Regions from separate parts of the Paenarthrobacter sp. E2MeOHC11 genome, predicted to be linked through region 3. Evidence: riboswitches for the same ligand, from Rfam matches in the RefSeq annotation. Region 3 holds a riboswitch; each other region holds the start of a gene.
The links. Region 3 has a riboswitch for thiamine pyrophosphate ahead of thiD (bifunctional hydroxymethylpyrimidine kinase/phosphomethylpyrimidine kinase). Riboswitches for the same ligand answer to the same signal wherever they lie in the genome.
Positions count from the first base shown of each region.

Region 1: it holds a riboswitch for thiamine pyrophosphate, as region 3 does, so the genes downstream of both, ACSSVG_RS13035 (ECF transporter S component) here and thiD (bifunctional hydroxymethylpyrimidine kinase/phosphomethylpyrimidine kinase) in region 3, are expected to answer to the same signal.
Region 2: it holds a riboswitch for thiamine pyrophosphate, as region 3 does, so the genes downstream of both, thiO (glycine oxidase ThiO) here and thiD (bifunctional hydroxymethylpyrimidine kinase/phosphomethylpyrimidine kinase) in region 3, are expected to answer to the same signal.

Region 1 is NZ_CP196673.1:2,773,092-2,780,106, forward strand. Features, by position in the region: gene ACSSVG_RS12995 (Na+/H+ antiporter subunit A) at 1-668, shown strand, start outside; gene ACSSVG_RS13000 (Na(+)/H(+) antiporter subunit C) at 665-1,165, shown strand; gene ACSSVG_RS13005 (Na+/H+ antiporter subunit D) at 1,162-2,745, shown strand; gene ACSSVG_RS13010 (Na+/H+ antiporter subunit E) at 2,742-3,308, shown strand; gene ACSSVG_RS13015 (MrpF/PhaF family protein) at 3,305-3,583, shown strand; gene mnhG (monovalent cation/H(+) antiporter subunit G) at 3,573-3,965, shown strand; gene ACSSVG_RS13025 (DUF4235 domain-containing protein) at 4,051-4,311, opposite strand; gene ACSSVG_RS13030 (NUDIX hydrolase) at 4,348-5,040, opposite strand; TPP riboswitch at 5,274-5,410, shown strand; gene ACSSVG_RS13035 (ECF transporter S component) at 5,487-6,107, shown strand; gene ACSSVG_RS13040 (ABC transporter ATP-binding protein) at 6,107-7,015, shown strand, end outside.
Region 2 is NZ_CP196673.1:3,795,505-3,802,519, forward strand. Features, by position in the region: gene ACSSVG_RS17690 (RNB domain-containing ribonuclease) at 1-416, opposite strand, end outside; gene ACSSVG_RS17695 (ferritin-like fold-containing protein) at 458-1,126, shown strand; gene thiE (thiamine phosphate synthase) at 1,148-1,813, opposite strand; TPP riboswitch at 1,841-1,959, shown strand; gene thiO (glycine oxidase ThiO) at 1,952-3,217, shown strand; gene thiS (sulfur carrier protein ThiS) at 3,214-3,450, shown strand; gene ACSSVG_RS17715 (thiazole synthase) at 3,454-4,266, shown strand; gene ACSSVG_RS17720 (4a-hydroxytetrahydrobiopterin dehydratase) at 4,299-4,634, shown strand; gene ACSSVG_RS17725 (hypothetical protein) at 4,711-5,013, opposite strand; gene ACSSVG_RS17730 (DUF3107 domain-containing protein) at 5,052-5,276, opposite strand; gene ACSSVG_RS17735 (TetR/AcrR family transcriptional regulator) at 5,327-6,061, opposite strand; gene moeB (molybdopterin-synthase adenylyltransferase MoeB) at 6,068-7,015, shown strand, end outside.
Region 3 is NZ_CP196673.1:4,235,494-4,242,508, forward strand. Features, by position in the region: gene ndk (nucleoside-diphosphate kinase) at 1-98, shown strand, start outside; gene ACSSVG_RS19720 (vitamin K epoxide reductase family protein) at 180-860, opposite strand; gene ACSSVG_RS19725 (Rne/Rng family ribonuclease) at 1,349-4,447, shown strand; TPP riboswitch at 4,638-4,736, shown strand; gene thiD (bifunctional hydroxymethylpyrimidine kinase/phosphomethylpyrimidine kinase) at 4,727-6,244, shown strand; gene rplU (50S ribosomal protein L21) at 6,621-6,929, shown strand; gene rpmA (50S ribosomal protein L27) at 6,992-7,015, shown strand, end outside.

The DNA.
Region 1 (7,015 bases), 1.5 Mb from region 3:
CAGTGCCGGAAGGCAGCGTGGGGCGCCGCACCGGCGTCGACCGTGACTCCCGGGACGGTGCCACGCTGGCCGTGGCCAAAAAGTTCACTGACGTCAGCCGCGACGCGTGGCTGGTGGCAGGACGCACGCTGGCGCCCGAACGACGCTCCATCATCTTCGAAGTGGTGACAAGGCTGATCTTCCACTCGATGATCGTCTTCTCCATCTACCTGCTCCTCGCTGGCCATAACCTCCCAGGCGGTGGCTTCGCAGGCGGCCTGACCGCGGGACTCGCCCTGACAATCCGCTACCTCGCGGGCGGTCGGTTCGAGTTGAGCGAAGCAGCGACAGTCAGTGCCGGAACCCTCTTGGGGACGGGACTTGCGACGGCGGCCGCCTCGGGCCTGGTGCCGCTCTTCCTCGGCGGACAGGTGTTCCAGAGCGCGATCATCGAGTTCTGGCTGCCGGTCTTCGGGGACGTCAAATTTGTCACCTCCACCATCTTCGACATCGGCGTATACATCGTGGTGGTGGGCCTGGCGCTCGACGTCCTCCGCAGCCTCGGTGCCGAAATCGATGAGCATTTTGAAGGCCAAGGGGCGCCCCTCGCAGAGGAAGATGCCGCCGGGCACGCCGATCTTGCCGAAGAAGCCGCTGAATCCGCTGCGTCCGGGAAAGGTACCGCATGAGCATCAACCTGACCCTGCTGATCGTCATGGGCGTCCTCTACGCCTGCGGCATCTACTTGATCCTGGAGCGTAGCCTGACCCGGGTGCTGTTGGGTTTGATGCTGTTGGCCAACGCCACCAACATCCTGATCCTGACCACCGGCGGATACGCCGGGTTGGCGCCCTTGTTCACCAAGGAAACCAGCCCGGACGCCTATAGCGATCCTCTGCCGCAAGCGCTGATCCTCACCTCGATCGTCATTTCCTTCGCAGTCACGGCCTTCATGCTGGGCATCATCTACCGGACCTGGGTCCTGGCAAGGCAAGACGAGATCCAGGACGACCTTGAGGACCGCCGCGTTGCCGAGACGCCGAGCTTCGACGCCGAGGACGACGCCATTGTGCCGTTGGAAACCTCGGAGTTCGCCGTCACCCCTGCCAATACCTCGGACCACACTCACCCCGAAGCCACCGAGACCCCCAGCAAGGCACCAAACCAGGAAGGAGGCAGCGCGTGAATCTCGCAAACCTGTCGCCGCTAGCTGTCCTCCTACCGATTCTGGGTGCCGCGCTGGCGTTCCTGCTGATCCGGCACCACACCGCGCAGCGCGTGGTGAGCATCGGCATCCTGAGTGCAACACTTCTGCTCGAATGCCTGCTCCTGATGTCAGTGTGGGATGGCGGCACAACGTCAGTCACGCTTGGCGGCTGGCTGCCGCCGTGGGGTGTGGTCCTGGTGGTGGACCAGTTCTCCTCGCTCATGCTGGTTGTCTCCACCGTGGTGAGCCTCGCGGTGTTGATCTATGCGACCGGCCAGGGCATGGCCGACGGCGACCAGGAAGCACCTGTCTCGATCTTCCACCCGACCTACCTGATCCTGGTGGCCGGCGTGTCCAATGCCTTCCTCACAGGCGACCTCTTCAACCTTTACGTAGGCTTCGAGATCCTGCTGACGGCAAGCTACGTCCTGATGACCTTGGGTGGGACAGGACCACGCATCCGCGCCGGGGTCACCTACGTTGTGGTTTCCGTGGTGTCGTCCGTGCTGTTCCTCATTGCCATCGCCATGATCTACGGGGCCACCGGGACCATCACCATGGCCGACCTTGCCATCAAACTGGCCGAACTGGACCAAGGCACCCAAAACCTCCTGCACGTGATGCTGCTGGTGGCCTTCGGCATCAAGGCAGCTGTGTTCCCGTTGTCCTTCTGGCTCCCCGACTCCTATCCCACCGCGCCGGCTCCTGTCACTGCCGTGTTCGCCGGGTTGCTGACCAAAGTAGGTGTTTACGCCATGGTCCGCACGGAGACACTCTTGTTCCCGGGGGACACCCTGAATGTTCCGCTCATGGTGGTGGCATTACTGACCATGGTGGTGGGCATATTGGGTGCCTTGGCCCAGAGCGACATCAAACGTCTCCTGTCCTTCACCCTCGTGAGCCACATCGGATACATGGTGTTTGGCCTGGCGATGAGTTCGGTTGCCGGGTTGGGCGCTGCAGTCTTCTACGTTGCCCACCACATCACCGTGCAGACCAGCCTGTTCCTGGTCACAGGTCTCATAGAACGCAGGGGCGGAAGCTCCTCCATTGACCGCCTGGGTGGACTGGCCAAACTCTCACCGCTGCTTGCCCTGCTGTTCTTTGTCCCGGCAATGAACCTCGCGGGCATTCCACCGTTCTCGGGCTTCCTGGGAAAGCTGGGCCTCCTGCAGGCCGGCGTGGAGCTGGGAACACCCCTGGCCATCACCCTGGTGGTGGGTGGCGTGGTCACCAGCCTTCTGACGCTGCTGGCCATCGCCCGTGTCTGGAACAGGGCCTTCTGGCGCAAGCCCGAGGACGCTGAGTACCCGGATCCCGTGCTTCAGACCCCGGGCAACGTAGGGGTTTTGCCGCGGACCATGGTCGGCTCGACGGCAGGCCTTGTGGTGTTCGGCGTCGCCCTGACGGTCTTCGCCGGCCCGCTCTTCCGGGTGGCGGACGGTTCCGCGGGAATCATGCTGGACCGCTCGGCCTATATCCACTCCGTCCTGGGCGATTCCGTTGAGGTGCCGCCCCTTGCGCAACCGGATGAAGTGCAGACGGGTGGTTCCAAATGAGCCGCAAACCGATTTCGTTCCGCACCGAGCTGCCGCTGCTCATTTGGTTGGTCATCGTCTGGGGTGCGCTGTGGCGGGACTTCAGCCCTGGCAACCTCCTGTTCGGTGCCCTGATCGCCGTGTTGGTAGCCAAGCTGTTCTACCTCCCGCCCGTGGAGTTGAGCGGCCGGTTCAACATACTGCGCGCCATTCCCTTCGCGCTGATGTTCCTCGCCAAAGTGGTGGCAGCGAGCTTCCTGGTCCTGTTCCTGGCTGTGGCAAAAGGTCCCAAGGTGCGCAGCGCCGTCGTCGCTGTCCCGTTGCGGAGCCATTCGGACCTGATGGTGACGGCCACCGGGCACGTCATCTCGCTGATACCGGGCTCCCTTGTGGTGGAGGTGGACCGGTCGACATCCACGCTCTACCTGCACGCGCTCAACATCTATGAAGAAGCGGACATCGACAAAATTCGCGACGAAGTCCAAACCATCGAAGCGCGGCTGATCAGGATCATGGGCACGCGCGAAGAAGTCGAAGCATTGAAGGCCGAAATACGTCCGGGAATGGAAGGGGCAACGCGATGAAGGAAACCATTCTCGTGGTCACGGCTGTAATCCTCAGCCTGGCTGCCGCAGGTGCGATCGTCCGCATAGCCATCGGCCCGTCCTTGCTGGACCGAGTGCTGGCCTCGGACGTCCTGCTCGCAATCCTGGGTGCTGCACTCGCGATCGACATGGCGATGAACAGGCACCTCAACAACCTGATGCTGCTGGTAGCCCTGGCCGTGATTGGTTTTATCGGATCGGTGACAGTTGCCCGGTTTGTGGCGGAGCGGAGGGAACAGAACAATGAGTCCTGATCCCACCGGCGTCGATGTCGTGATCGATGGTGTGACCGCCGTGTTCCTGGTGGTGGGCGCCCTGATGTCCCTGGGTGCTGCTATCGGCTTGCTCCGTTTTCCGGACCTTATGAGCCGCATGCACGCTGCCACCAAGCCGCAGGTACTGGGTTTGTTCCTCATGCTTGCCGCCATAGGCCTGCAGATGCGCACCTGGTGGGTGTGGCCGGTCCTGCTGGTGGCATGGATCTTCCAGCTGCTGACGGCGCCCGTTTCTGCCCACATGGTGGGTCGCTCCGCCTACCGCACCAAGCACGGTCACCGCGAGATGCTCACCAAAGATGAACTCGAGGCAGTGGTTCAACGGGCGGCCGCCGGGCAAGAGCCTGGCAACGACCGCTGAACGGCTGCTCATCTGAACGACTGATAGGCAAAAAGCGCGGGGCCACTGATGGTGGCCCCGCGCTTGCATGTTGTCCGGGTGGTGCCTAGACGATGTCCTTGGATTTGGCGAAGCGGGCGATGGCACGCTGCGTCCCGCGGCTGGCGAGTACCTGGATGAGGGTGCTCACGAACGCAGAGATCAAGGCGAATGTCAGGGCCGAGCGCAGGCTCGTCTCCAAGTCATCGTTGCCTGTGGGTGGCTTGTTGCCAGTGGCCTTTTCCCACCCTTTATTGACGAGTTTGGTTCCGACGAAGCCTGCTCCGAGGCTCACTCCGGTACCCAGCAGCTTGAAGAAGAGGTTCATGTCCCCAGCCTAGCCGTAAAGGCCGGGCGGACGCTGTTACCGGCGGTTTTCCCGTTCCTTGAGGAACGCGGCCATGGAACCCACCGGGGCGAGCACCGGAACGACGGTGTGCTCCGCGGACCACACCGCTTCCACTGAGCCGAACCCTGCGATTTCCTTCAGCAGGTAATAGGTGGGCGGCATCAGTTTCAGTGTTCCGGCCGCCTCTGCCGCCAGAATTCCGTCCACTGGCATCCACAGAGACTGCCAGGCCTCAGTGGTTTGGTGCTGGGGCTCAGCCCCTGGCGCAGGCTTGGCGATGTAGAAGTAGGTGTCGAAGCGCTTGGGCATGTCCGTCGGGGTGACCCAGTTGGCCCATGGACGGAGGTCGGCGGAGTGGATGCTCAGGCCCGCCTCCTCCTGGACTTCCCGGAGTGCGGCTGTGAGGACCGTACCCGCGCTCGTGGTCGCCTGCGCAGGATTAGCGCCTATGGAGCTTTGGCGCCACTGGGCCGCGTGGTGTTGGAGCAGCTCCGCGGGGTAGTCCCAGCCGGACGTGTCCGCAGCATCCACCCGGCCTCCCGGGAACACCACCATTCCGGCAGCGAAGTCCATGGTGCTGACCCTGTGCTGGACGAAGGCTTCGAGACCGCCGGGGGCGTTGCGGAGCAGGATGACGCTGGCGGCAAGGCGAGGTTCCGGCGCCGTGGTGTCGCTTGCGGGGTGATCCTGCTTGGGTAGGTCCGTCATGAGATATGCCCCTTTGCCGCGGTCGAGTCTGCTGGATCATTCTCTCAGGTCTCGTTGTGGGGCCTGGTGTGCAGGCCAAAACCGGCGGGAGGGGTGTAGGGCGGGCCTCGCAACGCACGCCTGGAACGCGTCCGGCCCGGGGCGCGCTGATCCGATTGTGACCATAGGCGGGCAACGGGCCAGCGCCCGCCATGGACGCAGGTGTAAACTGAACCCGCCCATCAGGGCAGATTTGATAACGACAGGGGAGCGCCGCCGTCGGACCCTGCAGAGATGCAGGAGACGCGAGGGCGCTGAGAGTGCGGACAGCCGCAGACCCTCGAACCTGATCCGGTTAGTACCGGCGCAAGGGAGTCGAGCTTCTCAGAGTGTCCGGATCCGGACGGCGCAGGCCGGCTGGAGAATCCGGGTAGCACTTTCCCCTCCTGTACCTCAGGAGGCAGAAAATGACCACGGTAAACGTGAAGAAGACCAGTTATAACTGGCGTGTTGTAGACATCGTTGTGGCGGCTCTGATCGCCATCGCCGGCGGCGTGATCTTCTGGGCCTGGTCCCAGGGCGCTGCATTGGTATCCATTCCCCTGAACGCGACGTACCCTCCCCTCACCGGCCTGATCGCCGGTGGCTGGATGATCCCCGCGGTCCTGGGCATGCTCATTATCCGCAAGCCGGGCGCAGCGTTGTTCTGCGAAGCCGTCGCTGCCACCGGTGAGCTCATCATGGGCTCGCAGTACGGCACCACAGTGCTGATCTCCGGAGTCCTGCAGGGACTCGGCGCCGAGCTCATCTTCGCCGCTTTCCGCTACAAGAAGTTCAACCTGCCCACGGCCCTCCTCGCCGGCGCGGGCGCAGGCCTCTTCTGCGGCCTGAACGACTCCTTCCTTCCGTGGGGCTGGAACATCGCGTACGAGGCAATCGACAAGCTTGCCTACATCAGCTTCACCACCATTTCCGGCGCGATCATCGCAGGCGCACTGTCCTGGGTCGCCACCCGCGGCCTGGCGAAGACCGGCGTCCTGAGCTCCTTCGCGTCGCGCAAGGCCGCTTCGGAGCCAGTCTTCAGCTGATGTCCGCGACTCAAAGCGGCACGGTCAGGCCTGCCGCCATCTCAGCCGAGGGCTGGGGGTGGCGGCATGCCGGCCGGGCCCAGCCTGCCATTGAGGGTCTGGACCTTCGGATCGAACCTGGCGAACGGGTGTTGCTGCTGGGTCCTTCGGGCGCCGGTAAATCGACCCTCCTGCATGCCTTGGCCGGCGTGCTGGGTGATGAGGAAGACGACTCGGACGAGACCGGCTCCCTGCTGATCGACGGCGTTGCTCCCCGCGAACAGCGTGGCCGCGCCGGCCTGATGCAGCAAGACCCCGAAACCCAGGTGGTCCTCTCCCGCGTGGGTGACGACGTCGCCTTCGGCGCCGAGAACCTGGCCGTGCCGCGGGACGAGATCTGGTCCCGCGTCCATGAAGCGCTCGACGACGTCGGGCTGCGCACCGCTGCCGGCGGCGGTTTGGCCCTGGATCACCCAACGGCGGCACTCTCCGGAGGGCAGAAGCAACGGCTTGCGCTTGCGGGCATTTTGGCGATGCGACCCGGGCTGATCCTGTTGGACGAGCCGACGGCCAACTTGGATCCGGCGGGTGTGCTGGAGGTCCGTGATGCGGTGAAGCGCTGCCTCGATAAGACCGGTGCCACCCTGGTTGTGGTGGAACACCGCGTTTCTGTGTGGAAAGACCTGGTGGACAGGATCGTGGTCCTGCAGCCAGGGTCGGTGGCGGGGTCGAGCGCGGCTGCGGGCGCCGGGCAGGCCGCGGGCGGAGTCCTCTTGGACGGCCCTCCGGAGCAGGTCCTGTCCGAGGCACGCACCATGCTGATGGCGGCTGGCGTGTGGGTGCCGGGATACGTTCCGGCAACCCGGACGCGGCAGAACCGGCCCCAGACTTCCACGCTTCTCCTGGCAGCCCAGGACCTCGCAGTATCC
Region 2 (7,015 bases), 440 kb from region 3:
CCGGCCAGCAGGCTTCCGGCGTTCTCGCTGATGACCTCCGGGTGCAGGGGGATCCGCCCGTCAGGAGCGTAGAACGTCTGCCCGCGCTGCCGTGTCTCGGCATCCAGGGCGCCGCCGGGGACCACGAAGGCCGGCACGTCGGCGATGGCGTAGAGAACCTTGTATCCGTCACCGGAGCGGTCCATGAACAACGCCTGGTCCAGGTCTGTCGACGTGGCAGGGTCGATGGTCAGGAAGGGGATTTCGCGCATGTCCCGGTCCGGCAACTTCAGGGTTTCCACGGCTTGGCGTGCTTCTGCTACGGCCGCTGCCGGATATGCACCAGGAAGGTCCAGCTCGGTCCTCAGGGCAGCCAGTGCGGCGGCAAGCTGGTCCGACGAATCGTCGACGTTGGGTGCAATCCGATGATGTGACACGAAAATCAGGTTAGCCCGAATCCGGCGGATAGTCTTGGATCATGGGCACTTCCCCGGACGCTGCAGCTTCAACCGGGCAACTCGCCGCGGAGCTGCTTGGAGCAATGGCATATGGCGAGTTGTCAGCGTTTGGGCGGCTCTCCGTCGATTCCCGCTACGCCCCCACGCTTCATGACCGCTCAGTCTTGGCAAAAATCGCCGTGGGCGCCTACGGAAACTTTGCACTCCTCAACGATCGGCTGGCCGAGATGGGCATCGATCCCGAAGAGGCCATGCTGCCGTTCCAGCGCTCCTTCGACCACTTCCATGAACGCACCAAGCCAGGGGACTGGTTCGAATCCGTCATGAAGGCCTACGTCATCGATACCGTGTCATCGGACTTTTACAGGGCCGTCGCGGTATTCCTTGATGCCACGACCCAACAGTTCGTTGATCGCGTGGCTTCTCCCGATCAGGCAACGGAGGTCCTGCGTGTCCTGCTCAGGCGGGCACTGGCCGATGACCCCCGCTTGGCCTCGCGTCTGGCCCTCTGGGGCCGACGCCTGGTGGGCGAAGCACTGACGCAGGCCCAACGCGTCGGCACGGAACACCCGCAGCTGGGGCCCACGCTGAGGAGCGGTGGCGACGCCCGTGCAGCAGTCAAGAGGCTGACCGGCGAGCTCGCCGAGAAGCACGCACGACGGATGACAGGCCTCGGCCTGACTGCGTAACCTCCTGGCCGCTTGCTTCCGCTATACGGTGTCCAGTGCCTGCAACAGCGACTTGGCGGCCGCTGTCGGATCCGTGGCCTCAGTGATGGCCCGGACGACGACGATGCGGCTGGCGCCAGCGGCAACCACCTGCTCCACGTTGCTGTGGTCGATGCCGCCGATGGCGAACCAGGGGAGATCCACTTCTGCGTGTTTGACCGCTTTCGCGGCAAATGTGACCAGGTCCAGACCGACGGCTTGCCGACCGGGTTTGGTCGGTGTTGCCCAGACGGGGCCGACACAGAAATAGTCCAGTCCGGTGGGGCTCGACGACGCGGCGATTGCGGCATCGATCTGCGTAGTGGTGTGCGTGGACAGGCCTATTCCCGTGACGTTCGGCAGGAGGGTCCGGGCGGCCGTCAAAGGGAGGTCCTTTTGGCCGACATGGAACACCGGAGCCCCGGAAATACCGGCAACATCGGCGCGGTCGTTCACTGCCCAAAGCTTTCCATGACGTTGGGCCACGCTGCGCAGGACAGCCAGCATTTCCAATTCTTCGGCCGCTTCCAGCGCCTTGTCGCGGAGTTGGATGATGTCCACGCCGCCCTCGAAAGCGGCGTCCACAAAGTCTTCGAAATCGCCTTGCTGTTTGCGGGCATCGGTGCACAAGTACAGGCGGGCGGCGGAGAGGGCATCAGGCTGGGTCATGGAAACCAGAGTAGTTCCTCTAAACTGGGCACGTACTGCGGGAGCCGCGACGTTCGTTATATGACCGTCCGGCTGAGAGGGCTTCAGCGCCGACCGCTTGACCTGATCCGGCTAGTACCGGCGTAGGGAAGGAAACGAATGGCAGAATCCCGCCATACCCCCCTCCACGCAGACGTGGCGGTCATTGGGGGCGGCATTATTGGCCTTGGCATCGCCCACGGAGCCCGGCGGCTGGGCCGCTCGGTGGCACTGATCGATCCCGCACCGGCAACCGGAGCCACTTACGCTGCGGCAGGGATGCTTGCCCCTGTCAGCGAACTGCACTACCAGGAGGAAGACCTCCTGGAACTGATGCTGGAGTCTTCGCACCTGTGGCCGTCCTTCGCGGACGCACTTTCCCGTGAAGGTACTGACACTGGATACCGCGCGACGCCGACACTCGCCGTGGGTGCCGACGCCGCCGACCGCAGGGCGCTCGCCGATCTCCGCGCCGTACAGCTTGGAGCCGGCCTGGCCGTTGAACCGCTGGCCCTTCGCGACGCGAGGGTGCGCGAGCCGCTCCTCAGCCCGCAAATCTCCTGCGCCTTCGACATCCCGGCCGATCACCAAGTGGATCCCCGGAAGCTGGCGGCCTGCCTGGTGACTGAACTGGAGAACCACTCGCACCGGGACGCTACGTGGGTGCACGGAACGGATGACGGGTACGGGGTCCGTGCCGGCGCCCGCCGGTTGTTGTGGGACGGTGGGCGCGTCTCAGGAGTGGAGCTCGACTCCGGCGCCACTGTCCACGCCAGTGAAACCGTGGTGGCCAACGGTCTGGGGGCCGCGGAGTTGTCCGGACTCCCTGACGGTCTCAGCCTTCCTGTGAGGCCGGTATACGGCGACATCCTCAGGCTTCGCGTCCCCGACCACCTGCGGCCGTTGGTGACTTCCACAGTCCGCGGCATGGTGCGCGGCGTACCGGTGTACATCGTTCCCCGGGATGATGGCACCGTGGTCATCGGGGCCACCCAACGCGAGGACGGCTTGTCTGCGTCGTCCAACGCTGTCTCAGCCGGCGGCGTATATCAACTTCTGCGGGATGCCCAAACCCTGGTCCCTGCCGTGGCGGAATTGGAACTCCTTGAAGCAACAGCCCGGGCCCGCCCCGGGACTCCGGATAATGCACCGCTTCTTGGCCGCGTCGCCACTACCAGCGGAGACGTTGACGGGCTGGTGATCGCCACAGGATTCTTCCGTCACGGTGTTCTCCTGACACCCGTGGCCGCCAGGATCGTGTGCGACCTGATCAACGGTTCGGCAGACCCCCGATGGGCGCACTTCCGTCCGGACCGTTTCGCCACCAACACATCCCTATCGCGGGCTCTTACGCCGGCACACGTTCCGAGTAAGGAAACAGCATGAACATCAAACTCAACGGATCCGACCACGCAGTGCCGGAGGACGCTTCCGTCAGCACACTCGTCACCGCTGTCACCGGCCGCGTCCTGGACCACCGCGGACAGGCAGCCGACGGCGGCAAGCTGGGTGTCGCCGTCGCGCGCAATTCCGAGGTGGTGCCGCGCAGCCAATGGTCTGCGACAGCGCTCGCCGCCGGAGACGAACTCGAACTCGTTACCGCAGTCCAAGGAGGCTGAAGCATGACAACAGCAAACACTGAGGTCCGCACCACGGACGTACCTACCGACGCGCTGGTGATCGAGGGCGTCGAATTCGGCTCCCGCCTGATCATGGGGACAGGAGGTGCCCCGAGCCTGGACGGTCTGGGCGCCGCACTCCTGGCCTCCGGGACCGAGCTCACCACTGTGGCCATGCGGCGCTACTCGCCGGCCGAAACCGGATCGCTCTTCCAACTCCTTGTGGACCATGGCATCCGCGTGCTGCCCAACACGGCGGGTTGCTTCACTGCCAAGGACGCCGTGATGACCGCTGAACTGGCGCGCGAGGCCCTGGAGACCGACTGGGTGAAGCTGGAAGTCATCGCGGACGAACACACACTGCTTCCGGACGCCGTGGAGCTGGTGGATGCAACGGAACAACTGGTGAACCGGGGCTTCAAGGTTTTCGCCTATACCAATGATGATCCCGTACTGGCACTCAGGCTCGAGAACCTGGGAGCCACTGCCGTCATGCCGTTGGGCTCACCCATTGGGACGGGCCTCGGCATCCTGAACCCGCACAACATCGAGCTCATCGTGTCCCGGGCCTCAGTTCCGGTGGTGCTCGATGCTGGAATCGGGACGGCATCCGACGCCGCCCTCGCCATGGAGTTGGGCTGCGACGCCGTCCTGTTGGCCACCGCAGTGACCAGGGCGCAGAACCCGGTACAGATGGGCGAAGCCTTCAAACACGCCGTCATCGCCGGTAGGCTGGCCAAGCAAGCAGGCCGGATTCCGCGGCGAGAGCACGCCTTGGCGTCCTCAGCCATGGAGGGCCGGGCGGAGTTCCTCTAGATGCAGGGTTCTCCTGTGTGGAAGGAGTAGTCGTGGCGGGCAACGATGACCACCTGACTCAGGCGGATGTCGAAGGCGCTCTTCGGGACCTTCCGGACTGGAGATATCAGGATGGCCTCGTCACCGTCTATAAAACCCCGACGGCGGCCCTTGCCCTGGCTCTTATCGCCGCGATCGGCCGGATCGCCGAAGAACAAAACCATCATCCGGATCTTGACTGGCGTTACAACCGGGTGTTCGTGCGCTACGTCTCCCACGATGCGGGTGGGCAGGTGACCCAACGCGACGTCGCCGCCGCGGCTTCCGTGAGTGAGGCCGCAGCCGGGATTGGTGCCGCCGCCCAGCCGGAGCGCTATCGGGGCGCCTGAACAGGACTGGCGGAGCGTTAAAGCAACAGTGACCATCACCCGAGGGGCGATGGTCACTGTTGCTTGGTTGTCGCTGTTAGAGCCTCAGTGCTTTGGTCAGGGCGGCAGTATCGTGCTGGGTGCGTGTTCGGCCCAGGAAGACCACTACGCCGGCGGCGGCAGCTGTCCCCAGAACGATCGGCAGGACCCAAGGGATCCACGTTGCGCCTGGCTGGTAGCCCAGACCGGCACTAATGAAAGCGATCCAGCTCAGGGTGCCCACGGCTGCAGAGACGCCGGCCGGCAAGGCGATGCCGTACTTGCCGTGCCTCTTGTCGTTGGCCCACACGATGAAGCCGGTGGCAACGGTGGCCAGAACCACCACCACGAGTGAAAGCATTAAGACTCCTTAGCGGACGACGTTAGGTGGGCAATGCCCTAGAGGGCGCCGAAACCGACGCGGCGGACTTCCTCGGCGCCAATCTCCACGTAACCCAGGACACTGCCGGGGACGATGATCTGGCGGCCCTTCTCATCGGTCAGGCGCAGTTCCGAGCCCTTGGACACGGCTTCGGCCACGATCTTGGCAACGGCATCGGCATCCAAAGCGGATTCGAGCACGATTTCACGGCCAACGTTCTGAATGCCGATCTTTACTTCCACAGCAAGGCCTCCAAGCCAATCAAGTGTTAAGTCAGTCCTCTATTTGTAGCCTAGGACTCTTTGGGGAATCGACTGATTCCGCGCCAAGCTAAACGATAGATCAGATCACTGGCCACATCGAGGTCCAGGTTTCCATCCGTTTCAAGCCAGTACCGCGCGCTGACCTGCGCCATTCCAGCCAGACCACGGCCAAGAAGTTGTGCCTCCAGGGGCGGCAGCTTGGTGTCTTCCGCAATGACGTGGGCGACTGCGTCGGCGAACGTCTTGTTGAAAGTCTCCAAACGGGAGCTGACATCGGGATCATTAATAAGGTCGGACTCGAACACCAGGCGGTGGGCTTGGTCGTCATCAGCGATAAACCTGTAATAGGCGCGCATCACAGCCTTAACGCGTTCCTTGTTGTCCGTGGTGGAGTTCAAGGCACTGAGCATCAGTTCCGTCAGCGTTGCCAAGTGGCTGTCCAGGAGGGCCATGTAGAGCTCTCGCTTGGAGGGGAAGTGCTGGTACAGCACAGGCTTGCTCACGTGGGCAGCCTCTGCGATTTCGTCCATGGCAGCGCCATGGAAACCGTTGGAGACGAAAACTTCCAACGCCGCGTTCAGTAACTGTGCGCGGCGCTCGTCCCGCGGCAACCTTGGTGAACGCGTTGAACCAGCCCGTTCCTGCTTGGCTGGTGCCCCATCGCTTGCCCGTGTGCCGTCAGCCACAGTCTGCCGCCTTTCCTTTGCAGTTATGACCACTCTACTCGTGGGTAATATGACCGGGCGGCATCGGCAGGCATACATTGGGGTATGGCCTCAATTGTTGCTGCCCACTCTGCTGCGCCCGCTGTCCTGCCGCCCCTCGTTGAACCTGCTGCCGAACTCACGCCGGCCGAGGTGGAGCGATACTCCCGGCATCTCATCATTCCGGAAATCGGCGCCGTGGGCCAACGCAGGCTTAAGAATGCGAAAGTCCTCGTCATAGGCGCAGGGGGACTTGGTTCCCCGGCCCTGTTGTATTTGGCGGCTGCCGGTGTTGGCACGCTCGGCATAGTGGACGATGACGTGGTTGACCTCAGCAACCTGCAGCGCCAGGTCATCCACGGCGTCAAGGACGTGGGCATTCCAAAGATCGAGTCCGCACGCAATGCCATCACCGAACTCAATCCGTTGGTGAGCGTGGTGCTGCACAACGTTCGCCTCGACTCCTCGAACGCCCTGGACTTGTTTGCGCAGTATGACCTCGTACTGGATGGCGCCGACAACTTCGCCACCCGATACCTCGTGAACGACGCCGCAGCCATTCTCGGCAAACCATACGTATGGGGTTCCATCTTCCGTTTTGACGGCCAGGTAAGTGTTTTCTGGGCTGACCACGGACCTACCTACCGGGACCTGTATCCCGAAGCGCCACCCGCCGGCTCCGTGCCGTCCTGTGGTGAGGGCGGGGTTTTCGGCATGTTGTGCGCAGCGGTTGGCTCGCTCATGGTGACCGAAGCGGTGAAGCTGATTACCGGCGTCGGGCGTTCATTGCTGGGCCGTGTCGCGCTCTTTGACGCCTTGGGCGGCAGCTGGCGCGAGATCAGGGTTTCGAAGGATCCGGAAGCCGACCCCATCACCGAACTCACCGACTACGAGGCCTTTTGTGGTGTGACGCCCTTGGCTCCGACTGACCGGGACCACACCGTGTCCGCCAAGGAACTCGCCGGACTGCTGGCTGAGCGGGAGTCTGGGGAGAGGGACTTCGAGCTGGTGGAT
Region 3 (7,015 bases):
GCCGGGACTGGGGCCTGGCAGTCCAGCAGAACCTGGTTCACGGCTCGGATTCCGTTGAATCCGCTGAGCGTGAGATCAACATCTGGTTCGCTGGCTGATAACGCTGCACCGAAACTACAGGAAAGGCCAATGTTCATCACGAACATTGGCCTTTCCTGTTATCCCGGGAGGGGTTGTTCCTAAGCGGAGGAACCCACGAAGATGTGCATGAACGAGAAGAAGATGGTGGCGATGACGGCAACGTACAGCAGAGCCACGATGATCCAGCCGGACTCGCCCAGCAGCTTGGCCAGGGCCGGTGGTGCCTTGATGACTCCCTGGGTGATGTTGCGGATGGCCACCCATACGAACAACGGGATCATGGCTGCCCACACCACCATGCAGAACGGGCACAGTACGTGGATGGCGTAGAGGGCTTGGGACCACAGCCAGACCACGAAGGCGAAGCCGAGGGTTACGCCTCCCTGGAGGCCCAACCAGTAGCCCCTTGAGAACTTGGCGCCCGCAAGAATGCCCATGGCCGTTGTGATGATGACGGCAAAGGCAACGATGCCAATGAACATATTGGGGAACCCGAACACGGAACTTTGCGGTGTCTGCATCACGGCACCACAGGAAACCCAGGGGTTCACATCACACACGGTCACGTGGTTGGGATCCTTGAGGACCTCAAGTTTCTCAAGGACCAGTGCGCCGGACGCCAGCCACCCGATGACACCGGTGATCAGCAGGATCCAGGCGAAAGGTTTGTCCCGGACCGTCATTGGAAGGGAATCCTGCCGGGTACCTGGTTGGGTGGGCAGATCCTCCACGCGGTTTGTGGCTTGGTTGGCCAGGTTTCCCTTGGCTGTGCTCGGCATCGCGGATGTAGTCCTTTTCAACAAGTGGCCCGGCCTTGCCGGTAACGGCTCTTGGGAGGATTGTAACGCCGGAGGCTGGGCGCTGCCCCCAGCTTCTCGTTAGCTCCGGTCCTCCCGGGCACTGCACGACACAGCGGCTTACCTTGGGAATGTTCAGGGGTGTGAGAGAATGAACATGGCTGGAAGCCGATCCACATTCGGAATCCGGTCCGGTGACTTTGTTCCCAAGACCGCCAGTATGAGCTGGGCATGCCTGGATCACGTGATCCCCGGTAGGCCCGCCATGACAATGGACGGCACCTGGTTGTGGCAGCAGAACAACGGGTTTCAGAATAAAGCCGCCGGCCTTCCAGGGCTGCCGCACCCCAATGATGGTGCGAACCGGAAGGCATACTACCGACTTCTGTCAACGCCTGCGGGTTTTGACAATATTTGCCCCACTGGGCGCCGGATGTGGCGGTGTCGCTGGGGCAGGAGTGTTGCCACATATGGATAATGACCAAGTTGTAGCCGTTAATGACGAGGCAGCTCCCGCGGAAACCGCGGAAGCGCCAAAGAAAGCCACCCGGACCCGGCGCAAGGCTGCGCCCAAGGTTGCCGCAGAGGTAGAGTCGCCTGCCGCAGAAGCGTCCGCTGTTGAAACAACCGAAGCCCCAGCAGCACCAGTGCGCCGTACCCGGTCCCGCAAGAAGGCAGAGCCTGCTGAGCCGCTGCCCGGTTTGGGTGACGACGCCACTGCGGCGCCTGAAGCTGCCGTGGAGAGCCAGCCCGAAGCTGCAGCCGAGCCTGCCCCTGAAAAGCCGGTCCGCCGTCGTCGTGCTGCCAAGCCCAAGGCCGAGCCGGTAGAAGAGCCTGCCGCCGCAGAAACCACGACGCCGGATGCACCCACCCAGCCCGTGGCCCCTGTTGCTGCGGTAGCCGCTGAAGAGCCCGCGTCCGAAGAAGCGGAGGCCGAAGGGGCGGAGGACGACGCTGCTCCCGCTGCGTCCACGTCCCTGTTCATGGAGCCTGTTTCCATCACATCCATGATTTTCCAGGCCCCGGACCTCACCACGGTCCCGCGCGTTGCCGCCGTCGAAGAAAAAGACGAGGAACCGGAAGCGGAAACCGAATCCGGCGCTGAAGGTGAGTTGGACGATGCCGGCAGCCGGCGTCGTCGTCGGAGCCGTGGCCGCCGGGGACGTCGTGGAACCGAGCGCGAAGAGAACGAAGCCGAAGATGGCAGCGAATCCGAGGACGAGGAAGCTCCAGCGACCGAAGCCCTCGATGAAGGCGTGACGTCACGCCGTCGCCGTCGCCGCCGCCGTGGCGACCAGGATCTTGAATTGACCGGAGGGTCGGACGACGATCCGCCCAACACGGTGACCCGCGTCCGTGCTCCCCGCCCTGTGACGGAGACAGCCCCGTCCAACCGCGTAACCAGCGTCAAGGGCTCCACCAGGCTTGAGGCCAAGAAGCAGCGTCGTCGGGAATCCCGCGAGACCGGACGCCGCCGCCAAGTCATCACCGAGGCCGAGTTCCTGGCCCGCCGCGAGTCGGTGGACCGCCAGATGATCGTCCGCCAGCGCGACGACAGAATACAGATTGGTGTCCTGGAAGACGGTGTGCTGGCTGAGCACTTCGTTTCCAAGACCCAGCAGGACTCCTTGATCGGCAACGTTTACCTGGGCAAAGTCCAGAACGTCCTTCCGTCCATGGAGGCGGCGTTCGTGGACATCGGACGCGGCCGAAACGCAGTGTTGTACGCCGGTGAAGTCAACTGGGACGCGGTCAACCTCGAAGGCCAGCCGCGCCGGATCGAGAACGCCCTGAAGTCCGGCGACTCCGTCCTGGTCCAGGTCACCAAGGACCCCGTGGGTCACAAGGGTGCCCGCCTCACCAGCCAGATTTCCCTGCCGGGCCGCTACCTTGTGTACGTGCCGGGCGGTTCCATGACCGGCATCTCCCGCAAGTTGCCGGACGTCGAACGTAACCGCCTCAAGCGGATCCTGAAGGATCGTTTGCCGGAAAACGCCGGTGTCATTGTCCGCACGGCCGCAGAAGGAGCGTCGGAGGAAGAGCTGACGCACGATATCAACCGCCTCCGCGCGCAGTGGGAAGGCATCGAGGGGCAGGCTTCCTCGACCAAGGTGCTGGCTCCGGAACTGCTGTACGGCGAACCGGACCTGACCATCAAGGTTGTCCGCGATGTCTTCAACGAGGACTTCTCCAAGCTGATCGTCTCCGGCGACGACGCCTGGGACACCATTGAAGCCTACGTGACCTACGTCGCCCCAGATCTGGTGGGCCGCCTTGAAAAGTGGACCAAGGACCAGGACATCTTCTCTGCGTGGCGCATCGACGAGCAGATCCACAAGGCGCTGGAACGGAAGGTCTTCCTCCCGTCAGGTGGCTCGTTGGTCATCGACCGCACCGAAGCCATGACCGTAGTGGACGTTAACACCGGCAAGTTCACCGGCAGTGGCGGAAACCTTGAGGAGACGGTCACCAAGAACAACCTTGAAGCGGCCGAGGAAGTAGTTCGCCAGCTCCGGCTGCGTGATATCGGTGGCATCATCGTCATCGACTTCATCGACATGGTCCTTGAATCAAACCGCGACCTCGTCCTCCGGCGCATGGTGGAATGCCTTGGCCGCGACCGCACCAAGCACCAAGTGGCCGAAGTGACGTCGCTGGGCCTCGTCCAGATGACCCGTAAGCGCATGGGCACCGGCCTCTTGGAGGTCTTCGGTGAGCAGTGCGAGCATTGTGCCGGCCGGGGCGTCGTGACGCACGATGAACCTGTGGAGCACCGCCGCGCCAACGTCGTGGCCGCCGAACACCACCGCCCCCACACGGAGACCCAGCAGCCTGCTGGCCGCACGGAACGCAAGCGTCGCCGGGGCAAGGGCGGGGGACAGCCCGTTGCCGAAGCGTCCGCGCAGGTCCACACCACCACGTCGACGCCGGCTGCGCCGGCTGCTCCCGCTGAGCCCCAGGATCCGGCGAAGCAGGCCAAGGCCGAGGCGACCAGGGCTGCTTTGGCCACGATTGCCGCTGCCGCCCATGCCGCGCACCTGCACGACGACGAAGTCCACCGTGCAGAAGAACAGGCACGGGCAGCTGGACAGCAGGAGTCTGCCGCTCAGTCCGTGGCGCCCGCCGAGGCAGAGGAAGCCGCAGTTCGCGAAGGCAGGTCCACGCCGGTCCTGCGTTTCGGTGGGGAGGAAGTTGCTTTGCCGTTCGGTGAACACCACGAAGAACCGCCGGCCGCAAAGCCTGCCATGAGCCTTGATCTCCTGGCTGAAGCGTTCTCCCACCTTGGCGCAGCTCCTGAGGAAAAGCCCGAAGCGCTGTTTGCTCCGAAGGCCGTCGAAGCGGATCCCGAAGCTGTTCCCGCCTCGCGGGCCCGCCGTGGCCGCCGCAACCGCAGCGCGAGCAGGGCGCAAGGTGCGGCTAACGAAACAAGCGTCGAGCACCATGAGGTGACTGCCTCGGTTGGTCAAGGAACGGCACACGAGGCCAAAGCACCCATGGAACCGGCCAAGAAGGCAGCGTCCGAGGAGCCCATTATCCTGGGGGTTGGGGTACCGGCTTCCGAGCTCTAGCACGGGCAAGGAAACCCAAGCATGAGGGCCCTGCACGATCCGCCACAGGCGGGTGGTGCAGGGCCCTTTGCTGTCCACTGCAAGCCCGGCTTCGCGAATGCGTTGGTCAGGTGGATGAAGGCATTGACAGTCATATCCGGCCATTGGCGTGGCACGGTTCCCGGGACCGAGCCCTTCCCGGCTACGCTTGGGGACTGACACGGGGTGCCGGGCGTTGGGCCAGGCTGAGATCCAGACCCGTTGAACCTGTCCGGTTAGCACCGGCGAAGGGATGTCCCCATGACTTCAACGTCGTATTCTCCCGTCTACCCGTTGGCCGTTTCCGGCCGGCAAATACCGCGGGTACTGAGCATCGCAGGCTCGGACCCATCCGGCGGCGCAGGTATCCAGGCTGATCTGAAGAGCATCGCAGCCCATGGCGGTTACGGCATGGCAGCCATCACCGCCCTGACTGCGCAGAACACTGTGGGAGTCCGTGCTGTCCATGTTCCTCCGGTGGAGTTCCTGCGCCAGCAACTGGAGGCAATCAGCAATGATATTGCCATCGATGCAGTCAAAATCGGGATGCTTGGTGACGCGGCCGTGATCCACGAAGTCCGCGGCTGGCTCGAAGCGGTGCGTCCCGCCGTCGTGGTCCTTGACCCGGTGATGGTCGCCACCAGCGGTGACCGCCTCCTGCGGGAGTCCGCCGGGAAGGCCCTGCGCCAGCTCCTGCCGCTGGCAGACCTGATCACGCCTAACCTGCCCGAACTTGCCATGCTGCTGGGGGAGCCGGAGGCCGCTGACTGGCCCTCGGCGTTGGATCAGGGCAAGCGGCTGGCCGCTGAGTGCGGCAACACCGTGCTGGTCAAGGGTGGCCATCTGGCCGGTTCCGAATGCCCTGATGCGCTGGTGAACACCAGCGGGTTGTTGCGGCAGGACGTCATCGAGGTGCCCGGTCCGCGGGTGGAGACGGCAAACAGTCACGGCACGGGCTGTTCCCTGTCCTCGGCCCTGGCCACTGCGCAGGCCCGTACCGGTGACTGGGAGGCGTCATTGCGTCAGGTGAAGCCATGGTTGATCGAGGCGTTGACGCATTCCGACATTCTCGAAGTAGGCCACGGAAGCGGACCAGTGCACCACTTCCACCACCATGCGGGCCCGAGGCCGGGAGATTTCGCGTCGGTGCTATGGAAGGAAGCGACCCCGGAGCTTGAAGCAATCTACAAGCTCAGCTTCATTGACGGCTTGCAATCCGGCAGCCTTCCGGAAGCCGCCTTCAACTACTACCTTGCCCAAGACGCCATTTACCTCAATGGGTACTCCAGGGTCCTGGCCCGCGCCGGCGCCCTTGCTCCCAGCGAGAAGGAACAGCTGTTCTGGGCCAAAGCGTCACAGCAGTGCCTTGAGGTCGAATCGGAGCTTCACCGGAACTGGTTGAGCACCCGGGAGGCGTCAACGGCCACCGGTCCCGTCACGAAGTCGTACGTGGACCATCTGCTGGCGTCTTCGGCTTCCGGTAGTTATGCGGTGGTGCTCGCGGCAATTTTGCCTTGCTACTGGCTGTACGCAGAAGTGGGCCAGCAGCTCCATGCAGCGTACGTGGAAGCAGGGGCTCCAACGGAGCACCCTTATGCGGCGTGGCTCACGACGTACGCGGACGAGGATTTCGCTGCCGCTACCAGGAATGCGATCAACTTCACTGATGGCGCTGCGATGGCAGCTTCCGAGAGGGAAAGGGCCGCCATGGTGGAGGCCTTCGCCCAGTCCTGCCGCTATGAAACAGCGTTTTTCGATGCTCCACGGCTTCACGCGTAGCCCGATTCCTGGATCTTTCAGCGTCCGGATAAGCCGGCACTACCGCGCGTCGCGGGCTTAATCGCGTTAATTGTGCCCAAACCCTGTAGGCTGTATGGGCACGGTGCCGGGAGAGTCCGTTACAACTGGTGACGCAAGTCACGCGGTAGCCTCCGGACCCGGCCTCATTTGCAGCTGAAGGTCAAACTAGCGTAATCTTGATCTTCGGTGCTTACGCCAACACTTGGGTTATGCCCCTTGGAATTGTTCATGGGATGACTCGCGGACTTCGATCAGAAGTCCACGGCGTTGAGGCACAGCGCGAACCAGGCCTGATTCCGGTTCAAGGTTCCGCACGCAAATTTAGTTATAAACGTCGAGAGAAGTGAGTACCCAAGTGGTGTACGCGATTGTCCGCGCAGGCGGCCGCCAAGAAAAAGTTTCCGTTGGAGACTACGTAACGCTTAACCGCGTCCCCGGTGGAGCCGGCAGCACGCTTGAGCTGCCCGCCTTGCTCCTGGTTGACGGCGACAAGGTCACCTCCGCAGCTGCGGAACTGGCCAACGTCAAGGTCACGGCTGAGATCCTCGAGGACCTCCGTGGTCCGAAGATCGTCATCCAGAAGTTCAAGAACAAGACCGGCTACCGGAAGCGTCAGGGTCACCGTCAGGAACTGACCAAGATCAAGATCACCAGCATCGCGTAACTTTCGTTACCCGCTGTTCAGGTTTTTCAGTTTCCCCAGAAATTTAGAGGCAGGCATTTCACATGGCACACAAAAAAGGCGCGAGT